2 regions of the Plantactinospora sp. CA-294935 genome follow, and region 1 is predicted to be linked to the other one. Evidence: predicted binding sites of a transcription regulator. Region 1 holds the regulator's gene; the other holds the start of a gene.
The links. The regulator HrcA, encoded in region 1, represses chaperone genes, less so after heat shock. The targets are predictions, from matches to a motif close to GGTTNGCACNCTCNNNNNGAGNGTGCNAACC.
Positions count from the first base shown of each region.

Region 1 (15,714 bases):
CGGCGCCCCGCCGGCGTTTCGGCCGGCCCGTCGGCACGCCGACTCCGCTGCCGACCGATACGTCGACGCGGACGGTCTGGCGCCGACTGCCTCGGACCGCTAAATTCACCACGGCCGTACGATCGACTGTCGTGATCGACTAGCCGGCATCGCCTATAGTTGTGATCGTTCATTCACATTTGCTCAAATGATCTCCCCATGTTACGCTCTGTAAGTGTCCACGGACTCTCTCCCGGGAAGCGTCAGGGTGTCACCTCTACAGCTTTCGGATCGGCATCCCAAGGTCGCGCTGTACCTTGAGGCGTACACCCCCCTGGTCGAAGAGTGGTTCCAGGCGCTGCGGGATTCCGATGCGCTGACAGAATTGCGCCGTACCGCATCGGGGCGGGACCTCGTCGACAATCTGCAAAGGCTCGACCAGCTTTTCCGGGACCTGGTCGACGGCATGTTCGCGCACCCGACGCCGGTGCTGGAGCGCGCCGTCGCGGTCGTGGCCGTGCACCGGGAGGCGGTCGTCTGGGAGGACCAACTGGTGCCGCGCCCCGGTGCCGGTGCCGAGGAGTTGGCGGCCTCGCTGCGACACAAGTTCAAGCGCAACATCAGCCTCGCCCTGCTGGAGGCGTTGATCTGTCTGGAGTCCGCGCTGACGTACGCGCGGGAGGCCCTGGGCCTGTCCGGGGAGGAACTGGCGGACACCCTGCGGGGCAGCACCTCCATGCTGGCCAGCCTCTCGGTCCTGCACGACCAGCAGGAGATGGCCCGGATGAGGCAGTTGACGGGCGACCCGACGGAGATCCAGCACCCGAAGTTCACCGTCGCGGACATCGTCCGGGGTGCCTTCCGGATCGGGCCCGACAAGTTCCGCGCCGTCGGCCCGGAGGGCCAGCGGAGGATCCGGTTCGGTAGCGTCCCGCCGCACGGTGTCGAGCTGGCCAGCCCGACCATGAAGTGCCCGGCGCATCGGCTGACCAATGACGAGGGCCAGCCGTTGAATAACGAGTTCTGGGCACTTCTCGTCGACATCTACCGGATGTCCGGCCGGCTGGGCTAGCTCCACCGAACGGTGGGTCCGGCCATCGGCCGAACATGAATGGTTTGACGATTCCGTCGCGTTGGCCAACGCTTCCGTTGTCGAATACTCGCCGACTGCGTCACCGTCGCTGCCCGCCCGGACCGGCACAACGGCCCCGTTCGGCGCATGGTGTGTGCCAGGCCACTCCGGATGGCATCGGCAAAAGTGCCAGTGCTGTCGAGGAATAACCCACGGTTATGTGCCGGTGTCATTAGGCAAAGGGGTCCTGCGGACGGGACAGGAAATCACCGGCAGGCCGTCCGATGGCTTTGTCTCGACCGCGCCCGAAAACAAAGCGGCGGCTCCGCCGGCCCGGACCGGACCGGCGGAGCCGCCACTGCCACGTCGAAGACGGTCAGCGCAGCCAGGGGATGCTGCGGTCGAGCAGACCGCGCTCCTTCAGCTCCTTGCGCAGCGGGATCTCGTCGTCGACGTACCCGTTCCAGTTGATGCCCCAGTAGTTGGCGGTGTGCGTACCCTCACCGAGCAGTTGGCGCTGCACCGGGGTCCGGTTCCGGTACCACTCGCCGTCCTTGTCCGGGTGCAGCTCGTCCAGCGGCCGGATCCACCGGTAGGTGTAGCCGACGAAGAGCATCTTCCGGGTGATCGTGGAGAGGTTGGTGGACCGGGAGTGCCACTGACGCCGGTCGAAGATGAAGGCGTCACCGGGATTGGCGGTGATCTCGACCGTGCCCTCGGGGTCCGGGTTGTGCACCGTCAGGTCGGCCGGGCGCGGCAGCGAGTTCCACAGGTGGCTGCCCGGGATGACCTTGGTCGCCCCGCGGCCCTTCTCCGACAGGTCGGAGAGCACGTACGCGACCTTGAGCGAGAACATCGGCCGCGGCAGGTTCGGATCCATCGTCTCGGGGTCCGAGTTCTGCCGGTAGCCGTCCTGGTGCCAGCCCCAGTACGGCTTCTCCGGCTCCAGTGCCGGCGGCGTGACGTCCAGGTGGTTGTGGTGGGTGTAGATGTTCCACCCCGCGAGACCCCACATGTAGGGGAACGCGATCGGGTGGGTGAGCAGCTCGCCGAAGAGTTCGTCCCGCTCCAGGAAGCCCAGCAGGTGCAGCGTGCCGTCCTTGGTGGTGTTGCCGGCCGCCTTCTCCTCGGCGTAGACCCGGTCGACCGCGGCCTCCAGGGCCGCGCGGTGGTCCTCGGTCAGGACGTTGCGGAGCAACAGGAAGCCCTGCTCGTGGAACTCCTTGCGATCCGTGTCACTGATCGGCTCGTAGCCAGTGCGGCCGCCGTAGTCGAACACCGCGTCCCCTCCCCATAGGGTGAAACTCTTTCTGAGCACACAGGCTGCCGATCGTAGCTCCCTCCGCAAGATCCGCATCTCGACGCTCCGGCGTGCGTCCGGCGCCGGCCATCCGGAGGTACGCAGGGCAGCCGGGCCATGACAGCACGCAATAAATCCGTCGAAAAATAGGGGTATTCGAGCCGATCTGGCCGTTTGTGCAATCACTGCCAGTTAGCGGTGGCCCGGTCGTGCAACAAAATCGCCGGCCGATCGGTGCCGCTCGCGGCCCGAACAGACTCAGTCGGTGAAGACCTCGGCGACCACCTGGTGCGGGGTCGGCGGCGCGCCCTTGACCGGCGCCCAGGTGCCGTCGTCCGCCGTCCACTGGAGGTCGCCGAAGCGCACCGTCTTCACCCCGTGGTCGTCGGCGTGCGACACCAGCCAGTGCGCGTAGCGCCAGCCCACCTGCTGATCCGTCGTCGGTACGGCCAGACCGGTCAACTCGGCCGGAACCGACGTCTCCAACCGGCCCCAGTCCAGCTTCAGCCCGGCGGTCAGCGCCGTCGCCGCCGCGTTCCCGCGCATCGCCGGCTCCCGGCCCACCGTGCAGGCCACCGCGCCGGTGGCATTGCCCAACAGTGCCCGGGTCAGCACCTCGGACTCGTCCGCCCACTGCTGGTACGCCCGCGGATAGGCCGACCGCTGCACCCGCTGCGCCGCGACCGTGACCTCCATCTGCTCCCAGCCGCGAACCTTCTTCAGCGCGTTGTAGAACTTGGTCGCGGCGTAGCGCGGATCCCGGATCTGCTCCGGCTTGCCCCAACCCTGACTCGGCCGCTGCTGGAACAGCCCCACCGAGTCCCGGTCACCGCCGGCCAGGTTGCGCAGCCGGGACTCCTGGAACGCCGTGGCCAGCGCCACCACCACGGCCCGTTCCGGCATGTCGCGCCGGACGCCCACCGCGGCGATGGTCGCGGCGTTCGCCATCTGCTCGGCGTTCAGCGTGACCCGGCCGTCCGCCTCCACCACGCAGCCGGGGGCGGCGCTGGGGATCGGCAGGGTATGCCCGAACTCGCGCGCGCCCAGGTAGACACCGAAACCGGCAACCGCCGCGAGCGCCACCCCCGCCGCCACCATGGCCCGAGTCTGCACCGCCACCCCCTGTCCGATAGCCGGACACAGCCTACTTCGAGCGCCCAAAATCCCGACCCGGTTCGGCCGGGTCGGCCGGCGGAGCCGGAGTCAGTTGCCGGGTACCCACCGGGCGGGCCGTTTCTCGCCGAACGCCGCGACGCCCTCACGCCCCTCCTCGGAGTGGAAGTACCGCACCGACAGGTCGCGCAGCTCCGCCAGGTCGGCCCGGAAGCTCTCCGCCGAGCCGCGCCGGAGCAGTTCCTTCGCCCCGGCCAGCGCGCCGGGCGCACCACGGACCAGCGCCAGGCAGTAGGAGGCGACGGTCTCGTCCAGCGCCTCGGCCGAGGTCACCGTGGTGACCAGGCCGATCTCGGCCGCCCGACGACCGTCGAAGACGTCCCCGGTCAGATACAGCTCGGCGGCGGCCCGTGCTTGCAGCCGGGGCAGCACGGTCGCCGAGATCACCGCCGGGATCACCCCGAGCCGTACCTCGGTGAACGCGAAGGTCGCCTCCTGGGCGCAGATCGCGATGTCGGCCGCCGCGACCAGGCCGAGGCCACCGGCCCGGGCCGGCCCGCCGATCCGGGCCACCACCGGCTTCGGGCACTCCCAGATCGCCGCGAGCACGTCACCCAGCATCGCCACCGGCACCGTGCCCTCGCGGTACGCCGCCGCCGTCTCCACCAGGTCGGCGCCGGAGCTGAAGACCGGCCCGGTGTGCGAGAGCACCACCACCCGGACGTCGTCGTCCGCCGCCGCCGCGCCCAGCGCGTCGAGCAGTTGCCGGAGCAGGGTGCTGGAGAGCGCGTTGCGGTTGTGCGGGCTGTCCAGGGTGAGAGTTGTCACTCCGTGCGTGGTGGAGACCCGGACGAGTGGATCAGGGGCTGAGGTCATGCCCGCACACTAGTCATATGCCTGGAGAGCTCCCAGTGGGCGAGCCCGTACCCGTCGACGGGGCGCTGCCCGACGCCGCCCTGGCCACGGTCGGCGACCGCGGCTTCGGCGTCTACGTCCACGTACCGTTCTGCGCCAGCCGCTGCGGCTACTGCGACTTCAACACCTACACCGCGACCGAACTCGGCGGGACGGCCGGCCGGGACGGCTATCCCGACCAGGTGCTCGCCGAGCTGCGGTTGGCCGCCCGGGTGCTGGCCGACCGGCCGCCGGCCCGGGTCGACACGGTCTTCGTCGGCGGCGGTACGCCCACCCTGCTGCCCCCGGACGACCTGGCCCGGATCCTGGACGGCATCGACCGGACCTGGGGGCTGGCCGCCGACGCCGAGGTCACCACCGAGGCGAATCCGGAGTCGGTGACCCGGGAGTCGCTCAAGGAACTGCGGGCCGCCGGCTACACCCGGATCTCCCTGGGCATGCAGTCGGCCGCCCCGCCCGTGCTGGCGATCCTCGACCGCCGGCACACCGCCGGCCGGGCCACCGAGGCCGCGCAGGAGGCCCGGGAGGTCGGCTTCGCCCACGTCAACCTGGACCTGATCTACGGGACGCCGGGGGAGCGCGCGGAGGACTTCGCGGCGTCGCTCCAGGCGGTGCTGGCCGCCGGGGTCGACCACGTCAGCGCGTACGCCCTGATCGTCGAGGACGGCACCCGGCTGGCCGCCCGGATGCGGCGCGGCGAGCTGGCGTACCCGGACGACGACGTGGCGGCGGACCGCTACCTGGCCGCGGAGGCGGCGCTCTCCGAGGCGGGTTTCTCCTGGTACGAGGTCTCCAACTGGGCCCGCACGCCGGCTGCTGCCTGCCGGCACAACCTGCTCTACTGGGCCGGCGGCGACTGGTGGGGCCTCGGTCCCGGCGCGCACAGCCACGTCGGCGGGGTCCGCTGGTGGAACGTCAAGCACCCGTCGAGTTACGCGGCCCGACTCGGCGCGGGGCAGTCCCCCGGGCAGGCCCGGGAGGTGCTGTCGGCGCGGGAGCGGCGGGTGGAGGAGGTGCTGCTCCGGCTCCGGCTCGCCACCGGGCTGCCGCTGACGGCGCTGGACGACGCGGGGCGGGCGGGTGCGTCCCGGTACCGCGAAACCGGGTTGCTGGACGGGGCGGCGTACGACGCGGGGCGGGCCGTGCTCACCCTGCGCGGGCGGCTGCTGGCCGACGCGGTGGTCCGGGACCTGCTGCCCTGACCCGGCCCCGACAGTGCGATGGCCCGCGCCGGATCCGGCACGGGCCAGCACGGCGCTGTCGGCACTACTTGATCATGCGGATGGACATCGGGTAGCGGTACAGCACGCCCTCGTTGGCCTTCATGCCGGCGATGATCGAGAAGATCAGCACCACCAGCCAGGCGATCAGCGGCAGGAAGAACAGCACGAGGGTGCAGGTCCCGACGATGAGCGAGACGATCGAGATGATGCCCCAGGTGATCTGGAAGTTGAGCGCCTCGACCGCGTGCGCGCGTACGGTCGGCGACTCGTTGCCCTTGGCGAGCAGCGCGACGAGCGAGGCGATGAAGCCGACCACGATGCCGCCGAAGTGGGCGATCAGGGCCCAGGTCTTCTCGTCGCTGTTGGCGTAGCCGGACGGTGCCGGTGCGCCGTACGGGTTGCCCGGTGGCGGGTAGCCGCCCGGTGGCGGGTAGCCGGCACCCGGGTACCCGCCCGGGGGCTGGCCGCCGGGGGGTGGGTAACCGCCGCCGGGGGGTGGGTAACCGCCGGGCGGCGGGTAGCCCCCGGGCGGGGGATAACCGCCACCGGAGGTCGGGTAGGTCCCGCCACCTGACGTCGGGTAGGTCCCGCCGCCCGAGGTCGGGTACGTGCCGCCGCCGGAGGTCGGCGAGGGCGAGCCGGGCGCACCGTACTGGGGTGCGGCGGGCGGGGGGTACCCCTCGCCTGGCGTCGGGTATTGGCCCGGATTCATCGGGGCGGTCGGGTCCGGGGGCGGACCGCCGTATTCTCCGGGAGGGCGAGGCGGTTCAGTCATGGAGGTCACGGTAGGACTCCCGCTCAACCGGCGCCAGCCGCCCCCCGGATTGAACCTTTTTCAACCTGAACCGCGCGGCGCTCACACACCGCGTCTGACCCTGCGGTCCCACGGACCGCAAGGGGAGGTTGAAAAAGGTTCATTGAATCTGGACAATGGCCGACCGTGCCTGCTAGGCCGACCGGGGTAGGGTGTGCTGGCAAGCCTGTTGTCCGGGTTCGGATAGCCCTTCCAATCGATCATCGCGCCGGGTACGCCTTGGTCGTAGACTGGCACTCGCTACAGTCGAGTGCCAGGGCGGACCTGGCCCGACCGTCGTGGCCGCCCCGGTCGTTTCGCCCAGCCGGGGCCGGGACGTCGCAGGGAGGTGAGGATGGGTCTCGACGACCGCAAGCTCGACGTGCTGCGCGCGATCGTGGAGGACTACGTCGCCACCCAGGAACCGGTCGGCAGCAAGGCCCTGGTCGAGCGGCACCAGCTCGGGGTCTCCCCGGCCACCGTCCGCAACGACATGGCCGTGCTGGAGGAGGAGGGTTACATCCGGCAGCCGCACACCAGCGCCGGCCGGGTCCCCACGGACCGTGGCTACCGGCTCTTCGTGGACCGGCTCTCCCGGGTCAAGCCGCTCACCCCGGCCGAGCGCCGGGCGATCGAGCGCTTCCTGGTCGGCGCGGTGGACCTCGACGACGTGGTGCACCGTACGGTCCGGCTGCTCGCCCAGCTCACCCGGCAGGTGGCCGTGGTGCAGTACCCGAGCCTGGCCCGGTCCTCCGTCCGGCACCTGGAGCTGGTGCCGATCTCCACCACCCGGCTGATGCTGGTCATGATCGCCGACACCGGTCGGGTGGAGCAGCGGCTGGTCGAGCTGCCGACCCCGATCAGCGCCGACGACGTGACCGACCTGCGCCGGCTGGTCAACGAGCGGCTCGGCGGCGAGAAGCTGGCCGAGACCCCGCCGCTGGTCCAGGCGCTGGTCGACGAGGTGGCCCCCGGGCTCCGCCCGGCGATGACCACGCTCGCCACGGTGCTGCTGGAGACCCTGGTCGAGCGGCACGAGGAGCGGATCGTGATGGCCGGCACCGCCAACCTGACCCGGGGCGGGCTGCTCGACTTCCAGGGTTCGCTGCGGCCCATCCTCGAGGCGCTCGAGGAGGAGGTCATCCTGCTCAAGCTGATCGGCGAGGTGGAGCCGAACACCCTCCAGGTACGCATCGGCGACGAGAACGAGATCGACAATCTGCGGGCCACCTCGGTGGTCAGCACGGGATACGGTCCGGGTACGACCATCGTCGGCGGACTCGGCGTGTTGGGTCCCACCCGGATGGACTACCCGGGCACCATCGCCACGGTGCGGGCCGTGGCACGCTACGTCGGCGACGTGCTGGCGCAGAACTGACCACCAAAGCTCACCCTGACGACCGGCGGACGGTAACGCGAGACAGACATGAGGACACGGAACGCAGTGGCCAAGGACTACTACGGGATTCTCGGCGTCAGCCGGGACGCCTCCGACGACGACATCAAGCGCGCCTACCGCAAGTTGGCGCGGCAGTACCACCCGGACGTGAATCCGGATCCGGAGGCACACGAGAAGTTCAAGGACATCAACGCCGCGTACGAGGTCCTCTCGGACGACCAGAAGCGGCAGATCGTCGACCTCGGTGGCGACCCGCTGGCCCCCGGCGGCGGCCCCGGGGCCGGCCCGGGCGGTGCCGGTGGGCCGTTCGTCGGCTTCCAGGACATCATGGATGCGTTCTTCGGGGCGGCGGGTGGCGCGCGCGGGCCGCGTCCGCGTACCCGGCCCGGTGCCGACGCGATCCTGCGACTCGAACTCGACCTGCACGAGACGGCGTTCGGGGTGGAGGCGCCGATCGCGGTGGACACCGCCGTGCTCTGCACCACCTGCTCCGGGGCCGGCACGGCGCCCGGTACCCATCTCGCCACCTGTGAGGCGTGCGGCGGGCGGGGCGAGGTGCAGTCGGTGCAGCGGACCTTCCTCGGCCAGGTCGTCTCGTCCCGGCCGTGCACCGTCTGCCAGGGGTACGGCACGGTCATCCCGCACGCCTGCCCGACCTGCGCCGGTGACGGCCGGGTGCGTACCCGCCGCTCGCTGACCGTCAAGATCCCGGCCGGGGTCGAGGACGGCATGCGGATCCGGCTGGCCCAGCAGGGCGAGGTCGGCCCCGGCGGCGGTACGGCCGGCGACCTCTACGTCGAGATCCACGAGCGGCCGCACGACGTCTACTCCCGCAAGGGCGACGACCTGCACTGCCGTGTCACCGTGCCGATGACCGCCGCCGCGCTCGGCACCCGGCTGACCATCAAGACGCTGGACAGCGAGGAGCCGGTCGACGTCAAGCCGGGCACCCAGCCGGGCTCGACGCTGCGGCTGCGGGCCCGGGGGGTGCCGCACCTGCGCGGTACCGGCCGGGGTGACCTCTACGTGCACCTCGACGTGCGTACCCCGACCAAGCTCGACGCCGAGCAGGAGCGGATGCTGCGCGAGTTCGCCAAGACCCGGGGCGAGGAGGTCGCCGAGCTGACCAAGCAGGGCGGCTTCTTCTCCCGGATGCGGGACGCCTTCAACGGCCACGCCTGACGGGCGCGTCGCCCGGCCGGCGAGCCGTGCCGGGCGGACGACCCGCTAACCTGCTCGCCGTGAGCGCGCCGCTGTTCCTGGTCGAGTCGCTGCCGCCCGGCGACTCCGTCACGCTGGACGGTCCGGAGGGGCACCACGCCGCGACCGTGCAGCGGCTGCGTACCGGTGCGGAGCTACTGCTCGCCGACGGGCGCGGCGGCACCCTGACCGCCGTGGTCACCGCCGTCGGCCGGGGCACCCTGACCGCCTCGGTCACCTCCCGGCGGTACGCCGACCCGCCCGACCCGCGCCTGGTGGTGGTGCAGGGCATCGCCAAGGGTGACCGGGCCGAGTTGGCCGTGCAGGCGATGACCGAGGTCGGGGTGGACGAGATCGTGCCGTGGGCGGCCGAGCGTTCGGTGGCGCAGTGGCGCGGCGACCGGGGCGCCCGGGCCCGGGACCGCTGGGTGGCGACCGCCCGCGAGGCGACCAAGCAGGCCCGCCGGCCCTGGCTGCCGGCGATCGCCGGGTCGGCGCAGGCGCCGGACGAGTCGACCCGCGCGGTGGCCCGGCGGATCGCCGGGGCGGCGGCCGGTTTCGTGCTGCACGAGGAGGCGGAGGCCCGGCTCGGCACCGCCGAACTGCCCGCGACCGGTGACGTCGTGCTGGTGGTCGGCCCGGAGGGCGGCGTGTCGCCGGCCGAACTGGAGACGCTGGCCTCGGCCGGCGCCGTACCGGTCCGGCTCGGGCCCGAGGTGCTGCGGACCTCGACCGCCGGGGTCGCGGCACTGGCCGTGCTCTCCACCCGACTCGGCCGCTGGTGACCCCGGGTCCACGATCCGTCCGGGACCGGCTTGCCGGCCGGGACGGCCGACGTCCCGGTGCTCGGGCAGTGTCCGTCCAAGATCCTTGTAGATCTATGGTTCGGAGCTGACCACAGATCTACCAGAATCCTGGCCGGCCTCCCCGGCGGGGTTGGGTGAGGGGGCCGGGTCAGCGGTCGAGGGCGGCGGTCAGGCGTGGGTCGGCGACGCTGCGGCCCGCCTCCACCCGGTACCGGCCGGACCGGGTCCGCCAGCCCTCCGGCTCCCAGACCTGGAAGGTCCGCTCCGGCAGCGGCACCCGTACCGTCACCGCCGCGCCGGGAGCCGCACCGGCAGCGGCGAAGCCGGCCAGCCAGCGGGCCGGACGGTCCGGATCGGTGGCCTCCGGGCCGACGTACACCTGCACCACCTCGCGGCCCGGGCGGGCGCCGGTGTTCCGGACCGTGACCACCGCGACCGGCCCCTCCGGCCCGACCTCGACGGTCAGCGACTCGTACGCCCAGTCGGTGTAGCCGAGCCCGTGCCCGAACGGGAAGAGCGGTGCGGCCCGCCAGCCCCGGTAGCCGACGAAGACCCCGTCGGTGTAGTCGAGCACCCCGTCGACCGGGGTGGTGGACAGCGCCGGGCAGTCCCCGGGCCGGCGTGGCCAGGTGGTGGGGAGCCGTCCGCCCGGTTCCGCCCGCCCCAGCAACACGTCGGCGAGCGCCGCCCCGGCCTCCTGGCCGGGAAACCAGGTGAGCAGGATCGCCGCCACCTCGTCGGCCCAGGGCATCAGCACCGGCGAGCCGGCGTTGACCACCACCACCGTCCGGGGATTGGCCGCCGCGACCCGGGAGACCAGCTCGTCCTGCCGGCCGGGCAGCGCCAGCGTGCTCCGGTCGAACCCCTCCGACTCCACCTCCTCGGTGGTGCCGACCACCACCACCGCCACGTCGGCGCCGGCGGCCGTCCGGACCGCCTCGTCGAGCAGTTCGTCGTCCGAGGCGGCCGTGGGCTCGGCATGCCCGAGGGTGAACGACACGAAGCCCGGGTCTTCGCCGTCGACCATCCGGCGGGTGAGCCGCACCTCGACCGGTTCGCCGGCCCGGACGGAGATCTCGAACCGGCGTTCGACGGTCGCCCGGAAGACCGTCCCGGTCTCCTCGGCCGGGTCGTAGAGCGGACCGTCGAAGAGGTCCACGCCATCCACGGTGAGGGTGAAGACCCCGAAGCCCTCGATCGAGAGCCGGGCGGTGCCGCTGGTCAGCGGCGTGTGTACGGCGGTGAGGTCGACGCTGGCCAGCTCGTCCGGCGGCAGCCCGTCCGGCAGGTCACCCATCCAGCGCACCGTCGCCCGGTCCAGCTCCGCCCGGTGGCGCTCCCGGCCGTCGGCGTCGCGCAGCGTCGCGGTGATCGGGGTCCAGGCCACGCCGCCGGCCGCCGGTAGCCGGAGCCGGGGGTCGGCGCCGACCGCGTACCCGAGGTCGGTGTCGGGGAGCGCGGCGGCCAGCCCGGCGAGCGGGGAGATCGCGTGCGGCGGCGCGACCAGGGCACTGCCGCCGCCCTGGATCCGCGCGTCGTCGGCGAGGGCGCCGAGCACCGCGACCCGGCGCAGCCGGCCCGGGTCGAGCGGCAGCAGGTCGCCGTCGTTGCGGGCCAGCACGAAGGAGCGGACCGCCACCGCGTGCGCCAGGGCAGCGCCGTCCGGCGGGCGCGGCAGGTCGGCCGGGTCCACCACCGGGGGTACGCCGTCGAGCAGCCCGACCCGGCCGGCGAGCCGGAGCACCCGGCGTACCTTCTCGTCCACCTCGGCCTCGGCGACGGTGCCGGCCCGCACGGCGGCGACCAGCGCGGCACCCCACGGATCGCCGACGGCCGGCATCACCACGTCGAGCCCGGCGTTCGCGGACGCCTCGGTGCTCTTCGTCGCCGTCCAGTCGGAGACCACGATCCCGTCGAAGCCCCACTCCCGCCTGAGCAGGTCCCGGAGCAGCCCGGCGTGCTCGGTCATGGTGTGCCCGTTGACCCCGTTGTACGCCGCCATCACCGCCCAGACCCCGGCGGCGACGATCCGCTCGAACGGGACGAGGTAGACCTCCCGGAGCGCCCGCTCGGAGACCCGGACGTCCACGGTCATCCGTTCCGTCTCCGAGTCGTTGGCGACCAGGTGCTTGACCGTGGCGCCCACGCCGAGGTCCTGCACGCCGGTGACATAGCCGACGCCGATCTCGGCGCTGAGCAGCGGATCCTCCGAGTAGCACTCGAAGTGCCGGCCGCCGAGCGGGCTGCGGTGCAGGTTGACGGTGGGGGCGAGGAGCAGGTGGATGCCCTTGCGCCGGCACTCGGCGCCGAGCACCCGGCCGGCCTGCCGGGCCAGCTCGGGATCCCAGGTGGCGGCGAGCGCGGTCGGGCTGGGCAGGGCGGTGGACGGGTCGTCCGGGGTCCAGCGGACGCCGCGTACCCCGACCGGGCCGTCCGACATCACCAGCGAGCCGAGCCCGATCGAGGGTACGGCCGGCAGGGTCCAGAAGTCCTGGCCGGAGAGGAGCCGGACCTTGGTCTCCAGGTCCAGCGCGGCGAGCGCCCGTTCCCGCACCGCGTCGTCCCCGCCGACCGTCGCCGCGTCGTCCCCGCCGACCGTCGCCGGGTCGTCCCCGCCGACCGTCTCCGCGTCCCGCCGATCCACCGTCATCGTCGCGCTCCCTCCACCGGCCGGATATCGATCATCCTGCCAGTCGGAGCCACCTCCCGCTGCCCGACGAGGACCGCCCCGACCCCGGGCGGCACCGCCCGGCGGCCGGCCGGCGGCTCAGGTGCGCAGGTAGGAGGCGCCGTTGAGGTCCACAATGGTGCCGGAGGCCCACTCCGCCTCGGGCGAGGCCAGCCAGTGCACGGCGGCCGCGATCTCCTCCGGCCGGGCGACCCGGTTGAACGGGCTCTGCGCCCGGATCGCGTCGCCGCGCGGCGCCTTGAGGTGCTCGTTGGTCATGTCGGTCTCGACGAAGCCGGGCGCGACGGTGGCGACGGCGATGCCGTACGGGGCCAGGGCCACCGCGAGGGACTGGCCGAGCGCGTTCAGCCCGGCCTTGCTGGCGCCGTACGCCGGCTGGGTCGGCTCGCCCCGGAACGCGCCCCGGGACGAGACGTTGACGATCCGGCCGCCCCGGTCCCGCAGGTGCCGGGCGGCGCACCAGATGGTGTTGGCCGCGCCGAGCAGGTTGACGTCGAGGGTCCGGCGCCACTGCTGCTGCCACTGCTCGTAGGAGGAATCGAAGACCGGGTGCCCGGCGTCCGCGCTGCCGAAGACCCCGGCGTTGTTCACCAGTACGTCGAGTCCGCCGAGCCGTTCGGCCGCGTCGTCGACCATCGCGCGTACCCCGTCCGGGTCGGCGAGATCGGCCTGGACCGCCACGTGCCCCTCGCCGGGCAGGGCGGCGACGAGTTGCTCGGCCAGCGGGGCCGAGTCGCGGTGGTGCACGGCCACCCGATCGCCGTCGGCGGCGAACGCCGTCGCCACCGCTCGCCCGATTCCCCGGGACGCCCCCGTCACCAGCACCGCTCGTCCAGCCATCCGATCATGATGCCGGGCGGCTCCCGGACCCGGACGCCCGGGCCGGCCATCCCGGGGTACGCCCGGGCCGGACCGCGCCGGGAAGCGGCAGCCCCTACGATTTCGATGATGGAGACCGACTGCCTGTTCTGCCGGATCGTCGCGGGCGAGATCCCGGCCACCGTCGTCCGGGAGACCGACACCACGCTGGCATTCCGGGACATCGACCCGAAGGCGCCGGTGCACGTGCTGGTGATCCCGAAGGAGCACTACGCCGACGTGGTGACCCTGACCGAGGCCGATCCCGGGCTGGCCGGCGACGTGCTCGGCACCGCGGCGGTGGTGGCCGAGACCGAGGGACTGGCCGCCGACGGCTTCCGGCTGATCTTCAACACCGGCCCGTACGGCGGGCAGGAGGTCTTCCACGCCCACGCCCACGTGCTCGGCGGTGAGCCACTAGGGCCGATGCTGGCCCGCTGAGCGGCCCGCAGCGCGGTACGCAGCCGGTCGACGCGCATCCCCTCGCCCCCGTTCGACGGTCCGGGCCGCACACCGGGCGGTAGCCGGGCCCAGGTCGGCGGGGCCGCGGCGCAGGCCGGCGGGCGGCGCAGGCCCGCGGGCGTAAGATCCGTGATCTTGGCGAGGGGACCGTGGGCGAGGGGGGATCATGACCGGGGGAAACCGGCAGTTCGAGCGGCTGGTCCGGCAGGCGCAGGCCGAGTCCCGGATTCCGGCGGTCTCGGCCGCGCTGCACCGGGCCGACCGGCCGATGCAGACCTGCACGGTCGGCACCACGGGCAACGACGCCCCGTTGGGTCCGGGCACGGCGTTCCGGATCGGCTCGGTGACGAAGACCTTCACCGCCGTACTCGTGTTGCAGTGCCGGGACGACGGACTGCTCGACCTGGACGACCCGATCGGGGCGCACCTCGACGTACCGGCACACGGCGAGCTGACCGTACGTCGGCTGCTGTCGCACACCTCCGGGGTGCAGCGCGAGCCGTACGGCGACGTGTGGGACACCCTGCACACCCCGGAACTCGACGAGTTCCTCGCCGACCTGGCGCGGGCCGAACGGGTACTGCCGCCGGCCCGCCGGTTCCACTACTCCAACCTCGGCGCCGCGCTGCTCGGCCAGGCGGTTGCCCGGCTGCGCGGCGGCACCTGGGCGGAGGTGCTCGCCGACCGGGTACTCGGCCCGCTCGGGCTGGCCGACACCGTCCCGCACCCGCCGGCGGGTGCGGCGACCGGCTTCCTGGTCGACGCCTACTCCGACCACGCCCGGCCCGAGCCGAACACCGACCTGGGCGCGGTCGGGCCGGCGGCCCAGCTCTGGAGTACCGCACCCGACATGGCCCGCTGGGCGGCGTTCCTGGCCGACCCGGCGGCGCTGGACCCGGCCGGTGCGGTGCTCCGGCCGGGCACCCTGGACGAGATGCGCTGGCCGTTGACGGTGACCGACGAGTCGCTCTGGACCGCCGGGTTCGGGCTGGGCCTGATCCTGCTGCCCCAGCGGGACGCCTCGGGAGCCGCCGAGCGGATCGTGCACGTCGGCCACGACGGTGCCATGCCCGGCTTCCTGGCCAGCGTCTACGGCCGGCGGGGCGGTTCCGGCACCCCCGGGGCGATGGGCTGCGCGGTGCTCGGCTCCTCCGGTACCGGTGTCGCGGTGAACGAGCTGGCGCACCAGATCCTGGCCGCCTCGGCGCAGGACGATCCCGCCGACATCGCGCCGTGGACCCCGGGCGAGCCGGCTCCGGAGCCCTACCGCGGGCTGCTCGGTCGCTGGTGGGGCGAGGGTTTCGAGTACGTCTTCTCGTGGCGGGACGGCGCCCTGCGGGCCCAGGGCGCGGCGGACCCGGCCGGCAAGCCGCCGGCCGTCTTCGCGCCGCTGCCGGACCGGCCGGACGTGCTGCGTACGGTCTCCGGGCGGGAGGTCGGCGAGCTGCTCCGGCTGACCCGGGACGACCGGGGCGAGGTGGTCAGGATGCACTGGGCCACCTACCGTTTCACCCGGAGCCAGGAGACTTTCGACCGCTTCGACTTCCGGGCGAGCTGACGGTCCCGCCCGCCTACCGGGCTCACCGCATCCACCCGTCCGGCACGGTCCCGGTCGTCGCGTTCCGAGGGGCGCCCCGGAAGGCGGCCGGTCGGCGACCTGTACTCCGGGAGGCGTCACGGCCGTCCGGTTACGCCCAGGATGTCCAGCTCGGCGGCTGACCGGGCCCCTTTCGGTGAGGGCGCCCCTGGTCGGTCCGACGCGGCGGGGCCGGGTCGGCGGGACGCGGACGCGGAGCGGTTGTGGGACGACCTGCCCAGGTCGGCGGAGAGCGGCGGAAATGGGCAGCGTGCCGTCGGCGTTGAACGGATACGATGACTCCAACGTCCGCACGTCGCGCGACCAGC
Region 1 is NZ_JBNJMU010000001.1:3,935,244-3,950,957, forward strand. It holds gene ACQEVC_RS17645 (hypothetical protein) at 215-1,051, shown strand; gene ACQEVC_RS17650 (phytanoyl-CoA dioxygenase family protein) at 1,428-2,330, opposite strand; gene ACQEVC_RS17655 (hypothetical protein) at 2,610-3,470, opposite strand; gene ACQEVC_RS17660 (enoyl-CoA hydratase-related protein) at 3,555-4,340, opposite strand; gene hemW (radical SAM family heme chaperone HemW) at 4,358-5,581, shown strand; gene ACQEVC_RS17670 (DUF4870 domain-containing protein) at 5,646-6,377, opposite strand; gene hrcA (heat-inducible transcriptional repressor HrcA) at 6,751-7,773, shown strand; gene dnaJ (molecular chaperone DnaJ) at 7,840-8,976, shown strand; gene ACQEVC_RS17685 (16S rRNA (uracil(1498)-N(3))-methyltransferase) at 9,036-9,779, shown strand; gene ACQEVC_RS17690 (glycoside hydrolase family 3 C-terminal domain-containing protein) at 9,949-12,450, opposite strand; gene ACQEVC_RS17695 (SDR family NAD(P)-dependent oxidoreductase) at 12,568-13,329, opposite strand; gene ACQEVC_RS17700 (histidine triad nucleotide-binding protein) at 13,435-13,788, shown strand; gene ACQEVC_RS17705 (serine hydrolase domain-containing protein) at 13,976-15,367, shown strand.

Region 2 (15,714 bases), 2.6 Mb from region 1:
GATGTTCGCCGCGCTGCTGGCCGCCGCCACCACCTCGGGTACCGCGCTCGTCCAGGAGCGGGCGCACGGGATGGCGCTGGAACTGTGGTCGTACCCGCTCACCCGCTGGCAGTACGTCGCCGGCAAGCTGCTCGCCGGTTCCGCCCTGGTGTTCGTCCAGACGGTCGCGGCGCTGGCGGCCTCGGCGGCGCTGTTCCGGGGTCGCTGGCCGGCGGACCGCTGGGCCGCGCTGCTCTGCGGGGCGCTGCTCGCCGCGCTGGCGTTCAACGCGCTCTGTCTGCTGCTCGCCACCGTGGTGCAGGACTCCCAGCGGTTCACCGTACTGGTGAACGTGCTGGCCCCGCTGCTGCTCTTCGCCAGCCCGTCGTTCTATCCGATCGAGAATCTCGGTACGGTGCAGCGGATCCTCGCGGACGTCAACCCGGTCAGCTACGGCGTCACCGCGCTCCGGGAGGCGCTGCTGCGCGGGTTCCCCGGTGCCTGGCCGTACTTCCTGCTGCTCGGGGTGGTCGGCGTCGTCGCCGTGGCGGGGGTGGGTCGGGCCCTGGTGCGGCAGTCCCGGGCGCTCTGAACCGACCCGGCCGGGCTCGCGGTCAGACCTTCTGGTCGCGGCTGGCCAGCCCGGCCGGTGCGGCCGCCAGGGCCGCCTGGATCGCCTCGACCAGGGCGAGCGCGGACTCCTCGGTCAGCTCGACCGCGACCCGGGCGCCCGGACCGGCGGCCGGGTTCAGGAAGTCGATGTTGAGGGTGTGTGCGTACGGGGCGTGCGTCGGATGGTCCACGTAGACGCAGGCGTGGCTGACCGGGAACCACCCGTCGGCACCCTTGCCGCTGCCGTCGACCTCGCGTTTCACCGTGACGTACGTGCACATGCCGGCCTCCTCTGGCTCGGGGCGGAACGGGGTCAGGCGCCGAGCTGGCGGTCGAAGAAGTCCCGGACCCGCTGCCAGCCCTCGGTGGCGGCCAGCGGCCGGTAGCCGGGCCGGTCGACGGCGAAGAAGCCGTGCCCGGCGTCGGCGAAGGTGTGGAACTCGTGCGGCTTGCCGAGCCGGGTCAGCTCCCTGGACAGCTCGTCCGTCTGGGCCGGCGACGGGTACTGGTCCTCGGCACCGAAGAGCCCGAGCAGCGGGCAGCGCAGCTTGTCGGCCTGGTCGAGCAGCGGCCTCACCGCCAGCGGGAAGCTCTCCGGCGGGTCGCCGACCACGAACGCGCCGTAGCAGTCGACGGCGGCGTCCAGCGGCAGCCGGGTGGCGGCCAGGAACGCCTGCCGGCCACCGGAGCAGTACCCGATCACCCCGACCCGGCCGTTCGAGCCCGGCAACCCGCGCAGGTGCTCGGCCGCGCCGCCCACGTCGCCGACCAGCCGGTCGTCGGGTACGCCGCCGGCGGCCCGCGCGGTGGCCGCCGCGTCGTCCGGGCTCGCTCCCGGCGCCTCCCGGGAGTAGAGGTTGGGGCAGATCGCCGCGTACCCGTAGCTGGCCAGCCGGCGGGTGATCTCCTTGGTCGCCTCGTCGTAGCCGGGCATGTGGTGGATCACCACCACCCCGCCGTGCGGCGTGGATCCGACGGGCTGGGCCAGGTACGCCTCGATCTCGTCACCGCCCGCCCCGGTGATCCGGACCGTTCCGGCCTGCATCGCGTCCTGCAACGTCGCGCTCCCGTCCTGCTCGGCCGGTCTGTGACCGCCGGCCGTACCGAAGTTTCGTTAGCCTGGGGTAACTATTTCAGCCGGCGGTCGGTGACGGCCGGGCGCCCCGCTGCGGGATCTTGCTCACACCGGGAAGAGACCCAGGACAGTGGCTCCCGGTGCCCGTAGACTGACGGCACAACTTCATACCTCATCCAGAGGGGCTGAGGGATACGGCCCGATGACGCCCCGGCAACCACTCCACGGCGGAGCAGGTGCCAAATCCGTCCCCGCCGCGCGGTGCGGCGCCAGGGAAAGATGAGAGGACGGCAATCGTCATGACGTCGATCATCGACGCGACCCCCAGCCAGACCAGCCCGGTGGCCCCCAACCCGGCCCGCGTCCTCGTCTGTCGCGGTTGTGGCACCGAATACCCGCTGGTCGCCCAGCACGCCTGTTACGAGTGTTTCGGCCCGCTGGAGGTCGGCTACGACGCCGCGACCCTGGCCCGGGTCACCCGGGCCGACATCGAGGCCGGCCCGAAGAACCTCTGGCGGTACGCCGCCCTGCTGCCGACCGGCCAGGACCCGACCACCCGGGTCACCCTCGACCCGGGGCTGACCCCGCTGGTCCCGGCCGCCGGCCTCGCCGCCGAGCTGGGCATCCGGGCGCCGCTCTGGGTCAAGGACGACAGCGCCAACCCCACCCACTCGTTCAAGGACCGGGTGGTGTCGGTGGCGCTGACCGCCGCCCGTGGCCTCGGCTTCACCCGGTTTGCCTGCGCCTCGACCGGCAACCTGGCGAACTCGGTCGCCGCGCACGCGGCCCGGGCCGGGGTGCCGTCGATCGTCTTCATCCCCGGCGACCTGGAGCAGGGCAAGGTGGTGACGACCGCCGTCTACGGCGGCGACGTGGTCGCCATCGACGGCTCGTACGACGACGTCAACCGGCTCTGCGGCGAGCTGGTCGAGACCGACGAGTTCGAGGACACCGCGTTCGTCAACGTGAACGTCCGGCCGTACTACGCCGAGGGGTCCAAGACGCTGGGGTACGAGGTCGCCGAGCAGCTCGGGTGGCGGATCCCCGAGCAGGTGGTGATCCCGATGGCCAGCGGCGAGCTGCTGACCAAGATTGACAAGGCGTTCAGCGAGCTGGTCGAGATCGGACTCGTCGAGGCGCCGGCCAACGGCTGGAAGGTCTTCGGCGCCCAGTCGGCCGGCTGCAACCCGATCGCCGTCGCACTGCACGCCGACACCGACGTGATCACTCCGGTTCGGCCGACCGGGATCGCGAAGTCGCTCAACATCGGTGACCCGGCCGCCGGGCTCTACGCCCTGGAGGCGGTCCGCCGCACCGGCGGCTGGATGGACTACGCCGACGACGACGAGATCCGTGCCGCCATCCGGCAGTTGGCCCGTACCACCGGAGTCTTCGCGGAGACCGCCGGCGGGGTGACGGTGGCGGTGCTCGGCAAGCTGGTGGCGAGCGGCCGGCTGGACCCGGACGCCGAGACGGTCGTCTACAACACCGGCGAGGGCCTCAAGACACTGGACGCGGTGGCGGCGCAGGTCGGTCCGACGTACCGGGTCAAGCCGTCGCTGCGGGCGGCCCGCGACGCCGGCCTGCTCGGCTGAAATTCCGGGAAGAATTTTTTCGGCATCTGCCCGGGCCTGCCCGGGCAGATGCACGTGCAACTTGCAGGTGAGATCGTTCAGGTCCGCCGACCGAGTGATGGACCCGGTGGTACGGATGCGGTGCGTAGCTGCTGTTTTGCCGCCCGTGACGAAAACGCGCGGAAGAGGGCTTGACGCCTGCATCTGCACGTCGCAAGATGCTCCGTGCGGGAGGACGCACCGCCGTAGACTTTCAAAGCTCTTACGACCCGACGCCGGAGGCGTTGTGCGGGCGTCCTCCCGACCAAACTCTCTCTCTCGGCCGGGCTGCCGCAATCGTCCGCCCGTTGGCTCAACGCGGATCCATCGACCCGGGTGACGGTTCGCCGATATTCGGTCGCGCCCGGTTCGTGCAAGCGGCACCCTCCAGGGCATGGACATCCTCGTCACTGCACTGGACGTCGCCGACGTCGCCGCCACCGAGCGGGCGTACGAGATCGAGTCCGCCGCCCGGGCGGCCGACCAGCCCGACATGCCGAGGCTGCCCCGGCAGCGCTTCTTCGCCGGGCTCCGGCACCCCTGGCCCGGTAACGACGACCGGCACGCGCTGGGCTGTCTCGACGGGGTGGCCGTGGGCTACCTGGCGGTCTCGCTGCCGCAGCGGGAAAACCGGGAGAACGCCGGGCTGACGCTCGCCGTCCATCCGGAGTACCGCCGCCGGGGCGTCGGCCGGGCCCTCTACGAGTACGCGGTGCGGGTGGTCCGGGACGAGGGCCGCAAACGGATCATCGGCGAGGTGGCGAACATGAGCCCGGAGGCCGCCCCGACGATGCCGGGCGACGCCTTCGCCGCCGCGATGGGCGCCAGGCCGGCGCTGGCCGACGTACGCCGCCGGCTCGACCTGACCACCCTCGACGAGCCGGAACTCGACCGGCTGCTGGCCGAGGGCCTGACCCGGGCCGAGGGCTACTCGATCGTGCGCTGGCAGGGCGCCACCCCCGACGAGTACGCCGAGGACGTCGCCTACCTGGACAGCCGCCTGGTCAGCGACGCGCCGATCGGCGACCTCACCTGGGAGGCGGCCAGGCCGGAGGTGACCCGGCTACGCGAGATGGAGCAGGGCTACCACGATCGCGGCCAGTACTGGTACAACAGCGGCGCCCGGCACGACGCGACCGGCCGGTTGGTGGCCTGGACCGGGATCGGCATGAGCGCCGGCTGCGACTGGCACGCGTTCCAGCAGATCACCCTGGTCGAGCCGGCGCACCGGGGGCACCGCCTCGGCACGGTGATCAAGGTCGACAACCTGCGGCACATCCGGGCGTACGAGCCGGCGCTGCGGTTCATCGACACCTTCAACGCCGCGTCGAACGACTACATGATCTCGATCAACGAGGCGCTGGGATTCCGCGCGGTCGCCGGGCTCAACACCTGGCAGGCGACCCTCTGACCAGCGGCGTCCACCCCCGGTGCGGAGGCTGGGACGGGTCGGGCCGGTGCGGCATGATGGCGGGATGACGGAGACCCCGCACCCCTTCTTCGCCCGGCACACCGACACCCTGGAACGGGCACTCACCGCGATCGCCGAACGCTCCTACTGGTCCGCCTACCCCGAGTCGCCCAGCCCCCGGGTCTACGGCGAGACCGCCGCCGCCGAGGGCGAGGCGGCGTTCCGGGCGTACCTGGGCGGCAAGTTCCCGCTCGACCAGCCCGGCACCGGTGACTGGGTGGCCACCGAGGCCAGCCCGTTCGGCATCGACCTCGGGGTGAGCTACCCGCACGCCGACCCGGAGGTGCTGCTGGCCGCCGCCGCGACCGCACTGCCGGCCTGGCGGGACGCGGGCCCGCAGACCCGGGTCGGGGTCTGCCTGGAGATCCTCGCCCGGCTGCACGCCCACATCTTCGAGCTGGCCAACGCGGTGCACGCCACCAGCGGGCAGGCGTTCGTGATGGCGTTCCAGGCCGGTGGCGCGCACGCGCTGGACCGGGCCCTCGAAGCGCTCGCCTACGCGTACCGGGAGATGACCCGGCACCCGGCGACGGCGGCCTGGGAGAAGCCGGCCGGCAAGGGCGACCCGCTGCGGATGACCAAGAACTTCCACGTGGTGCCGCGTGGCGTGGCGCTGGCGATCGGCTGCAACACCTTCCCGACCTGGAACACCTACCCCGGACTCTTCGCCTCGCTGGTCACCGGCAACCCGGTGGTGGTCAAGCCGCACCCCCGGGCCGTGCTGCCGCTCGCCGTCACCGTCCGGTACGCCCGCGAGGTGCTGGCCGAGGCGGGCTTCGACCCGAACCTGATGCTGCTCGCCGCGGAGGCGCCCGGCGAGCGGCTCGCCACCACCCTGGCGCTCCGCCCCGAGGTGAAGATCGTCGACTTCACCGGCTCCACCGAGTACGGCGACTGGCTGGAGGCGAACGCCCGGCAGGCCGCCGTCTACACCGAGAAGGCCGGGGTCAACGCCATCGTGGTCGACTCGACCGACGACTTCGTCGGGATGTGCCGCAACATCGGCTTCTCGCTGACCCTCTACAGCGGGCAGATGTGCACCACCCCGCAGAACATCCTGGTGCCGCGTGACGGGATCGAAACCGACCAGGGACACAAGAGCGTCGACGAGGTCGCCGCGGGCATCGCCGGGGTGGTCGGCAAGCTCACCGGCGACCCGGCCCGCGCGGTCGAGCTGATCGGCGCGATCGTCAACGACGGCGTGCTGGCCCGGCTCGACGAGGTCGCCGGGATCGGCGAGCCGGTACTGCCGTCCCGGCCGGTCGAGCACCCGAACTACCCGGGCGCGGTGGTCCGTACGCCGCTGATCGCGAAGCTCGGCGCCGACGACGCCGGCACGTACGGGCGGGAGTGGTTCGGGCCGATCTCGTTCGTGATCGCCACCGACTCCACCCCGCACAGCCTGGCGATCCTGCGACAGACCGTCGGTGAGCGCGGCGCGCTGACCGCCGCGGTCTACTCGACGGACTCCGCCGTGCTGGACGCGGCCGAGAACGCGGCGATCGAGACCGGGGTGCATCTCTCCTGCAACCTCACCGGCGGAGTCTTCGTCAACCAGTCGGCGGCGTTCTCGGACTTCCACGGCAGCGGCGCCAACCCGGCGGCGAACGCCGCGCTGACCGACGGCGCGTACGTCGCCAACCGGTTCCGGGTGGTCCAGGCCCGCCGGCACCGCTGACCCGGCCACCGAAGGGGCTCCTCCGCGCTGGTCGGGGCCCCTTCCGCCGGCATGCCGAAGACGCGCCTCGGACGGCTCCCCCGTTCGGCTCGTCGCCCGGCGTCGGGACGCCGGCCGGGCGAGGAACGCCGGAGATCAGGCGGTCCGGCGCATCTGTAGTTCGCGGAGCGTCGGGACGGTCGGGTGTGCCACCCGCACCCCGGTGTCGACGAAGCCCAACCGCTCGTACGCCCGTAGCGCCCGGTCGTTGCCGACCACCACTTCCAGCACCAGCTCCGGCCGGGCGACCGCCCTGGACCAGTCGGCCACCGCCTCGACCAGGGCGGCCAGCAGACCACTGCCCCGCCAGGCCGGGGTGAGGTAGACGGCGAAGACGACGGTGACGCCCGGCTGACCGGGTGCCGCCTGGCCACCGGCGTGCCCGACGACCCGGCCGTCGACCTCGGCGACGAACGCCGCCGTCCGGGGCCCGGTCGACATCCCCGCGATCCGGGCCGCGAACTCGGCGTGCGGTCGGGCCGCCGCGTCGGCGAGGGTCTCCAGGAAGGCCAGCGGGGAATCCGCGAGCATCTCCAGGCGGATCGCCCGGACCCGGGCGGCGTCGGCGGGACGTACCCGGCGGACCGTCGGCAGCTCGGCGCTCGGCCGAAGACCGGAATCGGCCGTACCGGCGGCTCGGTCCGGTGTCGCTGACCCGGGTCGGTCGGAGGAGTACGCGGACTCCGGCTCGGCGGCGGTCTGCGGGATGGAAGCCGGCACGTCCGCCATGGTCGCACGCCGTGCGGTGCCCGGTTTCGGCGGGTAACGGAGCCGTCGGCGGTTCGGTGCGGGCCGGTTGAGCTGGGCAGCGACGGTCGCCAATAGGTGAGAGGCGGGAAAGGGCCGCCCGGTTGTCTGCTCGGTGACCGTTTTGGCCTAGTGCGCCGCCGCCCGACCTTGGTGTACGGTGCGGGTTCGGCCGCTCGATTCGTTGCTCCCCAATTACATGATCCATATTGGGGAAAGGCGACTCGGCGGTCCCGGCAGGCATACGGCGTCGCCGGAGCTCGGGCAGCTCCGACGCGACCGAAGTAAGGAAGTGCACCGTGGCGCAGGGCACCGTGAAGTGGTTCAACAGCGAAAAGGGCTACGGCTTCATCGCGGTCGATGGCGGGCAGGACGTCTTCGTCCACTTCTCCGCGATCCAGATGGACGGCTACAAGGCGCTTGACGACGGTCAGCGCGTCGAGTTCGAGATCGCCCAGGGGCAGAAGGGCCCGCAGGCGGAAAAGGTCCGGGTCATCGCCTGAGCTGCCGGGCCGTCGGCCCGCCGCTCTCGGGCTCGTTTCCCGTACCTTTCCCGTACCGCTGCCACCCGGCCGCCGGTAAGCCGCCGGTCGGGACCGTTGCCGGCCCAGTCCGGACTCCCGCCGTTTCGACACTCCGCAACGACGGCGGTCCGCGGTTGGCCGGGTCGCCGTGCCATGACGTTGGCGTGTCCGGCGGATCGGTGTGACGGTGATTCCCGTGCTCGTGCCGGTCCTCCTTTGGCGGCTGCTGCCGGGCGAGTCCAGGACCCACGCCCGGGGCCAGATCGTCGGCGGTGGGTCTCGACGCGTCTTCCGTCCGGCGGGTCTCTCGGACTGTCCGCACGGATCCGGGCCGCCGCGGTATGGCCTCGGTAACGCGCCCGCTGTCCTGATCAGGTGACGCCGACCGCCCCTTGGCCGGGCTTTCCCGGATTGCGACGACCGCGCATTCCGGCGCCCTTTGCGGACACCGGGGCCGCGTACTCGGCGGGCGTGGCGATGCGGATCTGCCGGCCTTCTCGACTCCCGGCCCGGTTCTGACGCCGCTGGTTCGGCTGCCGTTGCGCTCCCGTTCGGGTGCTGGTCGCCCCAGCCCGCTCCGGCCGCCGCCGGCCGGTCCCGATGCCCGGTTGGACCGGTCCACTCGCTTGCACTCGGCAGGGGAGAGTGCTAAACAAGTGTTTGGCACTCGCATACCGTGAGTGCCAAGGTCGGGGCGGTAGGGCCACGGTCGCGGGTGCGCGGCACATGGCCGGTCGTCGCGGGCTGTCCGGCCCGGCCGGCGGACGTCACTGTCGCACAGCGCGACGGAGCAGAGCAGGCACCTACGGGTGTCGGCGGCCCCGTCCGCCAGTGCCGTAGTGACGTCCGAAGGTGCGTAATCAGGCGGCAGGTCGGGGTCGACAGGCTCCGGCGGCCGTGAGTGTCCAGGAGGACAACGCCGTATGGCCAAGATGATCGCGTTCGACGAGGAGGCGCGCCGCGGCCTTGAGCGGGGCATGAACACCCTCGCCGACGCCGTAAAGGTGACGCTGGGCCCGAAGGGCCGCAACGTCGTGCTCGAGAAGAAGTGGGGCGCTCCCACCATCACCAACGATGGTGTGAGCATCGCCAAGGAGATCGAGCTCGAGGACCCGTACGAGAAGATCGGTGCGGAGCTGGTCAAGGAGGTCGCCAAGAAGACCGACGACGTTGCCGGTGACGGCACGACGACGGCGACCGTCCTCGCCCAGGCGCTGGTCCGTGAGGGCCTGCGCAACGTCGCGGCCGGTGCCAACCCGATGGCCCTGAAGCGGGGCATCGAGGCCGCCGTCGCGAACGTCTCGGAGGAGCTGAGCAAGCTCGCCAAGGACGTCGAGACCAAGGAGCAGATCGCCTCCACCGCCTCCATCTCCGCTGGTGACACCAGCGTCGGCGAGATCATCGCCGAGGCGATGGACAAGGTCGGCAAGGAAGGCGTCATCACCGTCGAGGAGAGCAACACCTTCGGGCTCGAGCTGGAGCTGACCGAGGGCATGCGCTTCGACAAGGGCTACATCTCGGGGTACTTCATGACCGACCCCGACCGGATGGAGGCCGTGCTCGACGACCCGTACATCCTGATCGTCAACAGCAAGATCTCGACGGTCAAGGACCTGCTGCCGATCCTCGAGAAGGTGATGCAGTCGGGCAAGCCGCTGGCCATCATCGCCGAGGACGTCGAGGGCGAGGCCCTCGCGACCCTGGTGGTCAACAAGGTCCGGGGCACCTTCAAGTCCGTCGCCGTCAAGGCGCCGGGCTTCGGTGACCGCCGCAAGGCCATGCTGGGCGACATCGCCATCCTGACCGGCGGGCAGCCGATCAGCGAGGAGGTCGGCCTCAAGCTGGACGCCGTCGGCCTCGACATGCTGGGCCGGGCCCGCAAGGTCGTGGTGACCAAGGACGAGACCACCATCGTCGACGGTGCCGGCGATGCCGACCAGATCAACGGCCGGGTCAACCAGATCCGCGCCGAGATCGAGAAGAGCGACTCCGACTACGACCGTGAGAAGCTGCAGGAGCGCCTGGCCAAGCTGGCCGGCGGTGTTGCGGTGATCAAGGTCGGCGCGGCCACCGAGGTCGAGCTGAAGGAGCGCAAGCACCGCATCGAGGACGCGGTGCGCAACGCGAAGGCCGCCGTCGAGGAGGGCATCGTCCCCGGTGGTGGTGTCGCGCTGGTCCAGGCCGGCAAGACCGCCTTCGACAAGCTGGACCTGGCCGGCGACGAGGCGACCGGCGCGCAGATCGTCAAGATCGCGCTGGACGCCCCGCTGCGGCAGATCGCCGTCAACGCCGGCCTCGAGGGCGGCGTCGTGGTCGAGAAGGTCCGCAACCTGGAGGCCGGGCACGGCCTCAACGCGGCCAACGGTGAGTACGTCGACCTGCTCCAGGCCGGCATCATCGACCCGGCCAAGGTGACCCGTTCGGCGCTGCAGAACGCGTCGTCGATCGCGGCCCTGTTCCTGACCACCGAGGCTGTGGTGGCGGACAAGCCGGAGAAGACCCCGGCTGCCCCGGCTGCGCCGGGCGGCGGGGACATGGACTTCTGAGTCCAGGCTCCACGTCGGGGGCGGGCCGCGTCAGCGGCCCGCCCCTTCGTCATCTCGGCATCCGCCGCTGGTTGCGTCGTTTCTGCGCCTGGCTGAACGGTTCCCGGGTCGACATCGGCGCGTCCACCAGCGCCACGGGCTCCTCGGGAGACATGCCGTCGACCCCGTCCATTTCCGCCCGCTGCTCGGCGTCCCCGTAGTCGAGCCGGGACACCGGAGTATGGGCGGAGAGATCCGGGGACGCCCAGGCGACCGAATGGAGATCGTCAACCGGTTCGTCGTCTTTTGTCATGACTGCCTCCTCCACCGCAAACGGTAGGAGGCGTCGGCGGATAACACGGGTAAATGGCGCGGTATCGATGCGAGCCGCTCCGAGAAAACTGCGGTAGGGGCTCCGGGAGCCGCTCGCGGTGGATCCCCTAGAGCTGCTTGCGGTAGAGGAAGAAGACCCGCTCGATCCGCGCCCCGGCGCTGCCCGCGTAGAACGGCACCGGGCCGACCCAGCCGATCTCGGCCCGCAGGTGTCCGGCCGCCCGCTGGTCGCGTAGGCACCGGCGGAGCAGTACGCCGCCGATCCCCAGTCCCTGGGCAGCGGGCGCGGTACCCATCGGCCCGAACCAGCTCGGCCGGGACGAGCCGTACGCGGCGAAGCCGAGCAGCTCCGGCGCCCCGCCGCCAGTGGGCGTACGGACGGCGACGTGGCAGCCGGCACCCTGCCGACCGACCGAGTGCAGCAGCTCGGCGTCCCAACTGCCGCCGAAGGTCGACCGGGCGAACCCGGTCAGCATCTCCAGGTCGGCCGGCTCGGCCCGGCGTACCGTGACACCCTGCTCCGCCAGCCGCCGCTCGGCCGCCTCGGTGGAGCGCAGCGCCGGAGATGACTCGGTGGAGAGGTCGGCGGTCATGTTCCAGGCGGTGCCCTCCGGGCCGTAGCCGAGCGCCAGCGCGGTGCAGACCGCCGGGGTGTACCGGACGTCGATGCCGGGCCAGACGTAGTGCGGCGGGTTGCCGACGATGCGTACCTGGGTCGCGCCGAGCCCGGCGAGCGCCTGCTCCAGCCGCGACACCAGGGCGCGGCCGATGCCCCGCCGTCGCCGCTCCGGATGCACAGCGACCAGGTCGAGGTGACCGGCGGTCGGGTCCGGGCCCCGGTCGGCCATCGAGCCGAGCGCGACCCCGGCGAGCGCGCCGTCCTGCCACCCGAGCACCCCGACGGTACGCCGTGGCACGGCGGCGCCCGGCAGCGGCGAGTCGTCCCGGAGCCGGGCCACGATCTCCGCCGCCTCGGCCGAGTCGTCAGGCAGGTCCAGCGCCACCCGGCAGAGTTCCACCACGGCGGGTAGCTGGTCGTCGGTCAACCCGGTCAGGGACAGCTCGGCGTTCATGGTCGCCGACCATAACCGAGCCCGGCCGACCCGACGCGGCCCGGTTCAGCCGGGCCGGGCCAGGGACCGGGCACCGGCTACCGGTTCGACCGGCCGAGTTGTCGGGCGGCCTGGACCGCCGCGTACGCGTCGACCAGTCCGGCGCCGGTGATGTTCCGTTCCGAGCCGCAGGTGTCGGTGTCCTGCCGCGACCGGAACGTCGGCTCGGCCGGGGTGGCGGTGTCGAGCAGGATGCGCCGGGTCGTCTCCAGGTCGCCGACCAGCGCCGGGTTGGCCGACCACATCAACGCGACCACCCCGGCCAGGTGCGGGGCCGCCATCGAGGTACCGCTCAGCGTGCCGTACCCGCCACCGGGCAGTGCCGAGAGCACGTCGGCGCCGGGCGCGACCAGGTCCGGTTTGGGCAACCCGCCGGGCGCCGGGCCACGGCTGGAGAACGAGGTGACCCGGCGCTGCCGGTCCACGGCGCCGACGGTGAAGACGTCCGGGTACGGTGCGGGCGGGTCGTCGACCGAGCCGCAGAACGAGCCGGTGTTGCCGGCGGCGGCGACGAAGAAGATTCCGGCCGCCGCGAGCGCCGAGGTGGCCGGCTGGAGGGTGTCCCGGGCGCAGCCCTCGATCGCCGGGCAGCCCCACGAGTTGCTGAGTATCTGGGGTGCCCGGTCCGGGCGGCCGCCGGTGAACGGGTCGGCACCGGGCGGGAACGGCGCCAGCATGAACTGGAGGCAGTCGAGGTAGCGCGCGGGGTTGCCCAGGTTGCGGTCGAGGTTCACACAGCCGACCCACTCCGCTCCGGGCGCCACTCCGACCCGCTGGTGTCCGACGGCGGTGGCCAGGGTGTGCGTACCGTGGCCGCCCAGGTCGGTGGGGGAGCGGGAGCCGTTCCACGGGTCGTACCAGGAGTCGTCACCGCCCCGGAAACCGGCGGAGAGCGCCGGGTGCCCCCCGTCCACACCGGAATCCGAACCACCCACCACGATGCCCGAGCCGGTGACGCCGAGCTGCGACCAGACCCGGTCCGCGCCGACGAGGCCGAGGTTCCAGCTCGGTACGGCCGGCGCCGGCTCGGCACCACGGCTCGGCGACCCGCTGGCCGGCAGCGGGCGCAACCGCTGGCTGACCAGTACCTGGTCGACATCCGCCCGCCGGGACAGCCAGGCCCGTACCGCCGCGCCGCCGTCCACCTCGACCGCGTTGACCAGGTAGTACGGGGTGTAGTCCAGGTGCAGCCGATCCAGTTCCCGGCGCAGGTCCGCCTGGGACCGTCCGGCGGTCTCGACCAGCCGGCGGTACACCTCCCGACCCCGGGCCTGTCGACCGGCCGGGCCGGTCTGCGCCACCACCCCGGTCAGGTCCGCCTGCTCCCTGAGCACCACGAAGAGCCGTTCGCCGTGCCAGCCGGGGGAGCCGAGCCCGACGTACACCGCGCCGGTGGCGAGCAGCAGAACTCCGGCCACGGCGGCGGCGACCGGGCGGCGCGGGGTGGCTGCGCCGGGGCGACCGAGGCCGACGCCGTACCCGATGCCGAGCAGCACCGCGACGGCGAGCGAGCCGGCGGCGGCGATGGCCGCCCAGAACGGCACGTCCCGGGTGGTGGAGAGCAGCAGCGTGATCTCCTCCGGGTCGACCAGGGTCAGCGGTCCGGCGGCGGCGATGCCGACCAGCCAGCCGACCGGTGCGGAGCCGACCGGCCGGAGCCGGGCTTCCGGCCCCCCGGCCGCCGACCGGGTCCGGGAGGCCACCCGCAGGGCGGCGAGCGCGAAACCGGCCGGCGGGAGGACGAGCAGCGCGCCGAGTTGCGCGCCGGACTGGCCGATCCCGCCCGCGACCAGCGCCAGTGTCACCCCGGCCACCAGCCCGCCGACCAGGACCAACCGGGCCCCGCCCACCGGGCGCTCCGGGGCCGGGCCGCCACTGCGGCTCGGGGCGGACCGCTCGTAACCGGCCCAGAAACGTCCATCCAGGACGGTGGCGGCCAGCCAGCCCACCGCGGCCGAGGCGAGCAGCCCGCACACCGTCTCCAGCGCGCCGCCCAGGGCGCCGACCCAGACCCAGGGCAGCAGCAGGGCGAGCCCGCCGGCCACGGCCAGACCGACCGCGGCCGGCTCCACCCGGACCTGTGCTGTCCGGGCCTGTGCTGTCTGGGCCTGTGCTGTCCGGCCGCCGAGGCGCCGGATCAGCAGGGCGCCCAGTCCGGCCACCCCGGCCAGCCCGGCGAGATAGACCTCCGGGAGGGTGAGCGGTACCGCCCGGAGCAGCCCGAGCGTGCCGAGCGCGATCGCGCCGAGCAGCCAGGCGCGGCCGGTAGCCCGGACGGCCGGGGAGCGGGGCAGCGCGGCAAGCAGTCCGGCCGGTACCCCGACGAGCAGCGCGGTCACCACGCCGGTCACCGGCCACAGCCAGTCCTGCCGATCCAGGCCGGACACGAGCAGGACCTGCTCGACGAGCCAGGCGATGCTCTGGCCGCCGACGGTGGCGCCGACCGCCCAGACTCCGACCAGCGCGGCGGCGACCACCGGCCAGACCCCACGTCCGGCGCCCGCCATCGGCCGGGCCGCCGCTGCCGGCCACGGCTGATTGGGCCCGCCGGGCCAGGATTGGTGCGGGCCCGCCGGCCAGGGTTGCTGCGGGCCCGCCGGCCATGGCTGGTTCGGCTGCGGCCCCGGGGCGCCTGGTGACCCCGGCCAGGGGGCCGGCGCGGTAGTGGGCGACGGGTTCGGCGCCGATCCGGCGCCCTGGGCTGCCGGCCGGGACCCAACGGGTGGGGGCGGCGGCACCGGGGCAGCCGGCGCCGGCTGGACACCGGGCCGGGACGGCGGAGCGGGGATGTCCGAGCCACCCTCGGGCGGCGGTGGAGTCGGCGGGGACGGTTCGTCGGGCGGCGGTGGCGGACCATCCTGCATCTCCGAACAGTACGACGACGCCCGGCCCACCGCCGACCTCGGCCGCTGGGGCCGGCCCACCGCCGGCCTCGGCCGCTGGCGTACGCCGTGTTCAGCTCTCCGCGTCCGGCTCGGCGGTGGCGTTGCGCAGTCGGCTCACCAACTGCTCCAGCGCGGCGACCTCGGCGCGCAGGGCGGCCCGACCCTGCCGGGTGAGCCGCAGCCAGGTGCAGGGGCGGCGGCCCTCGTACCCCTTGATCACCCGGAGCAACTCGGCCTGTTCGAGGATGCGCAGGTGCCGGTTGAGGTTGCCGTCGGTCAACCCCAACTCGTCCCGGAGGGTGCCGAACTTGCACTCCCGGGTCTCGCTGAGCACGGTGAGGATGCCGAGGCGTACCCGCTGGTGGACGGTGTCGTCCAGGGCCAGCGCCGGATGTGCGGGCGTCGGCCGGTCGTCAGGCATCGCGGTCGTGTCTGCTGCGGGCCGCGCGTACGGCGGCGAAGACGACGAGCGGCAGTGCCATCAGCACAAGGTAGTGCCCCGGGCGGAGCGAGAGTTGGCCGCCGAGTGAACCGGACTCGCCGCCGAGGATGTCGGTGGCCCAGGGCGGCAGGTAGCCGAGCGGGAACGTGCCACACAGCCAGACGGTGAGCAGGACGATCCAGATCCCGGCGGCGGCGAGACCCGGACTGCGCTCGGCCCAGGCGAGCGCCAGCACGGCCGCCGCGACCGGGAGCAGCGGGGTCAGCAGCCCCGGCCAGAACCAGTCGGCTGCCGGGGCGAGGCCGTCGGGTCGGATCTCCGTCTCGGGTACCGCGGCGAGGACCGCGAGCAGCAGCAGTACCCCGAGACCGGCAGCGGCGAAGAGTGGCCAGGAGACCCGCAGGCCGAGCCGCCGGGCGCGCAGGGTGTACCAGGCGGCTGTGGTGGCGAACAGCAGCGGTGTGCCGACGAACCAGAAGGCGTACGACAGGACCGGGTTCCGCTGCTCGTCGGGGAGCCCGGCCCAGTAGGGATGGTAGGTGTCGATCGCGGTCGGTTGCCCGAACGGCATCCGGTAGAGGGCAATGCTGGCCAGCAGCAGCACGGCGACGGCGAGCGCCGGCAGCCAGGCGCCGCCGTGGGTCCGGGTGCGGGTGCGGTTACGCAGCCGATCCAGCTC
Region 2 is NZ_JBNJMU010000001.1:1,348,172-1,363,885, reverse strand. It holds gene ACQEVC_RS06170 (ABC transporter permease) at 1-571, shown strand, start outside; gene ACQEVC_RS06165 (DUF6295 family protein) at 594-872, opposite strand; gene ACQEVC_RS06160 (dienelactone hydrolase family protein) at 905-1,648, opposite strand; SAM riboswitch class I at 1,836-1,952, shown strand; gene thrC (threonine synthase) at 1,966-3,261, shown strand; gene ACQEVC_RS06150 (GNAT family N-acetyltransferase) at 3,674-4,690, shown strand; gene paaN (phenylacetic acid degradation protein PaaN) at 4,755-6,428, shown strand; gene ACQEVC_RS06140 (N-acetyltransferase family protein) at 6,564-7,061, opposite strand; gene ACQEVC_RS06135 (cold-shock protein) at 7,514-7,717, shown strand; gene groL (chaperonin GroEL) at 8,662-10,284, shown strand; gene ACQEVC_RS06125 (hypothetical protein) at 10,334-10,576, opposite strand; gene ACQEVC_RS06120 (GNAT family N-acetyltransferase) at 10,704-11,669, opposite strand; gene ACQEVC_RS06115 (S8 family serine peptidase) at 11,747-14,215, opposite strand; gene ACQEVC_RS06110 (winged helix-turn-helix domain-containing protein) at 14,664-15,014, opposite strand; gene ACQEVC_RS06105 (hypothetical protein) at 15,007-15,714, opposite strand, start outside.
Region 2: a site for HrcA is predicted at 8,397-8,427, ahead of groL (chaperonin GroEL). Genes of this name have one in related genera too.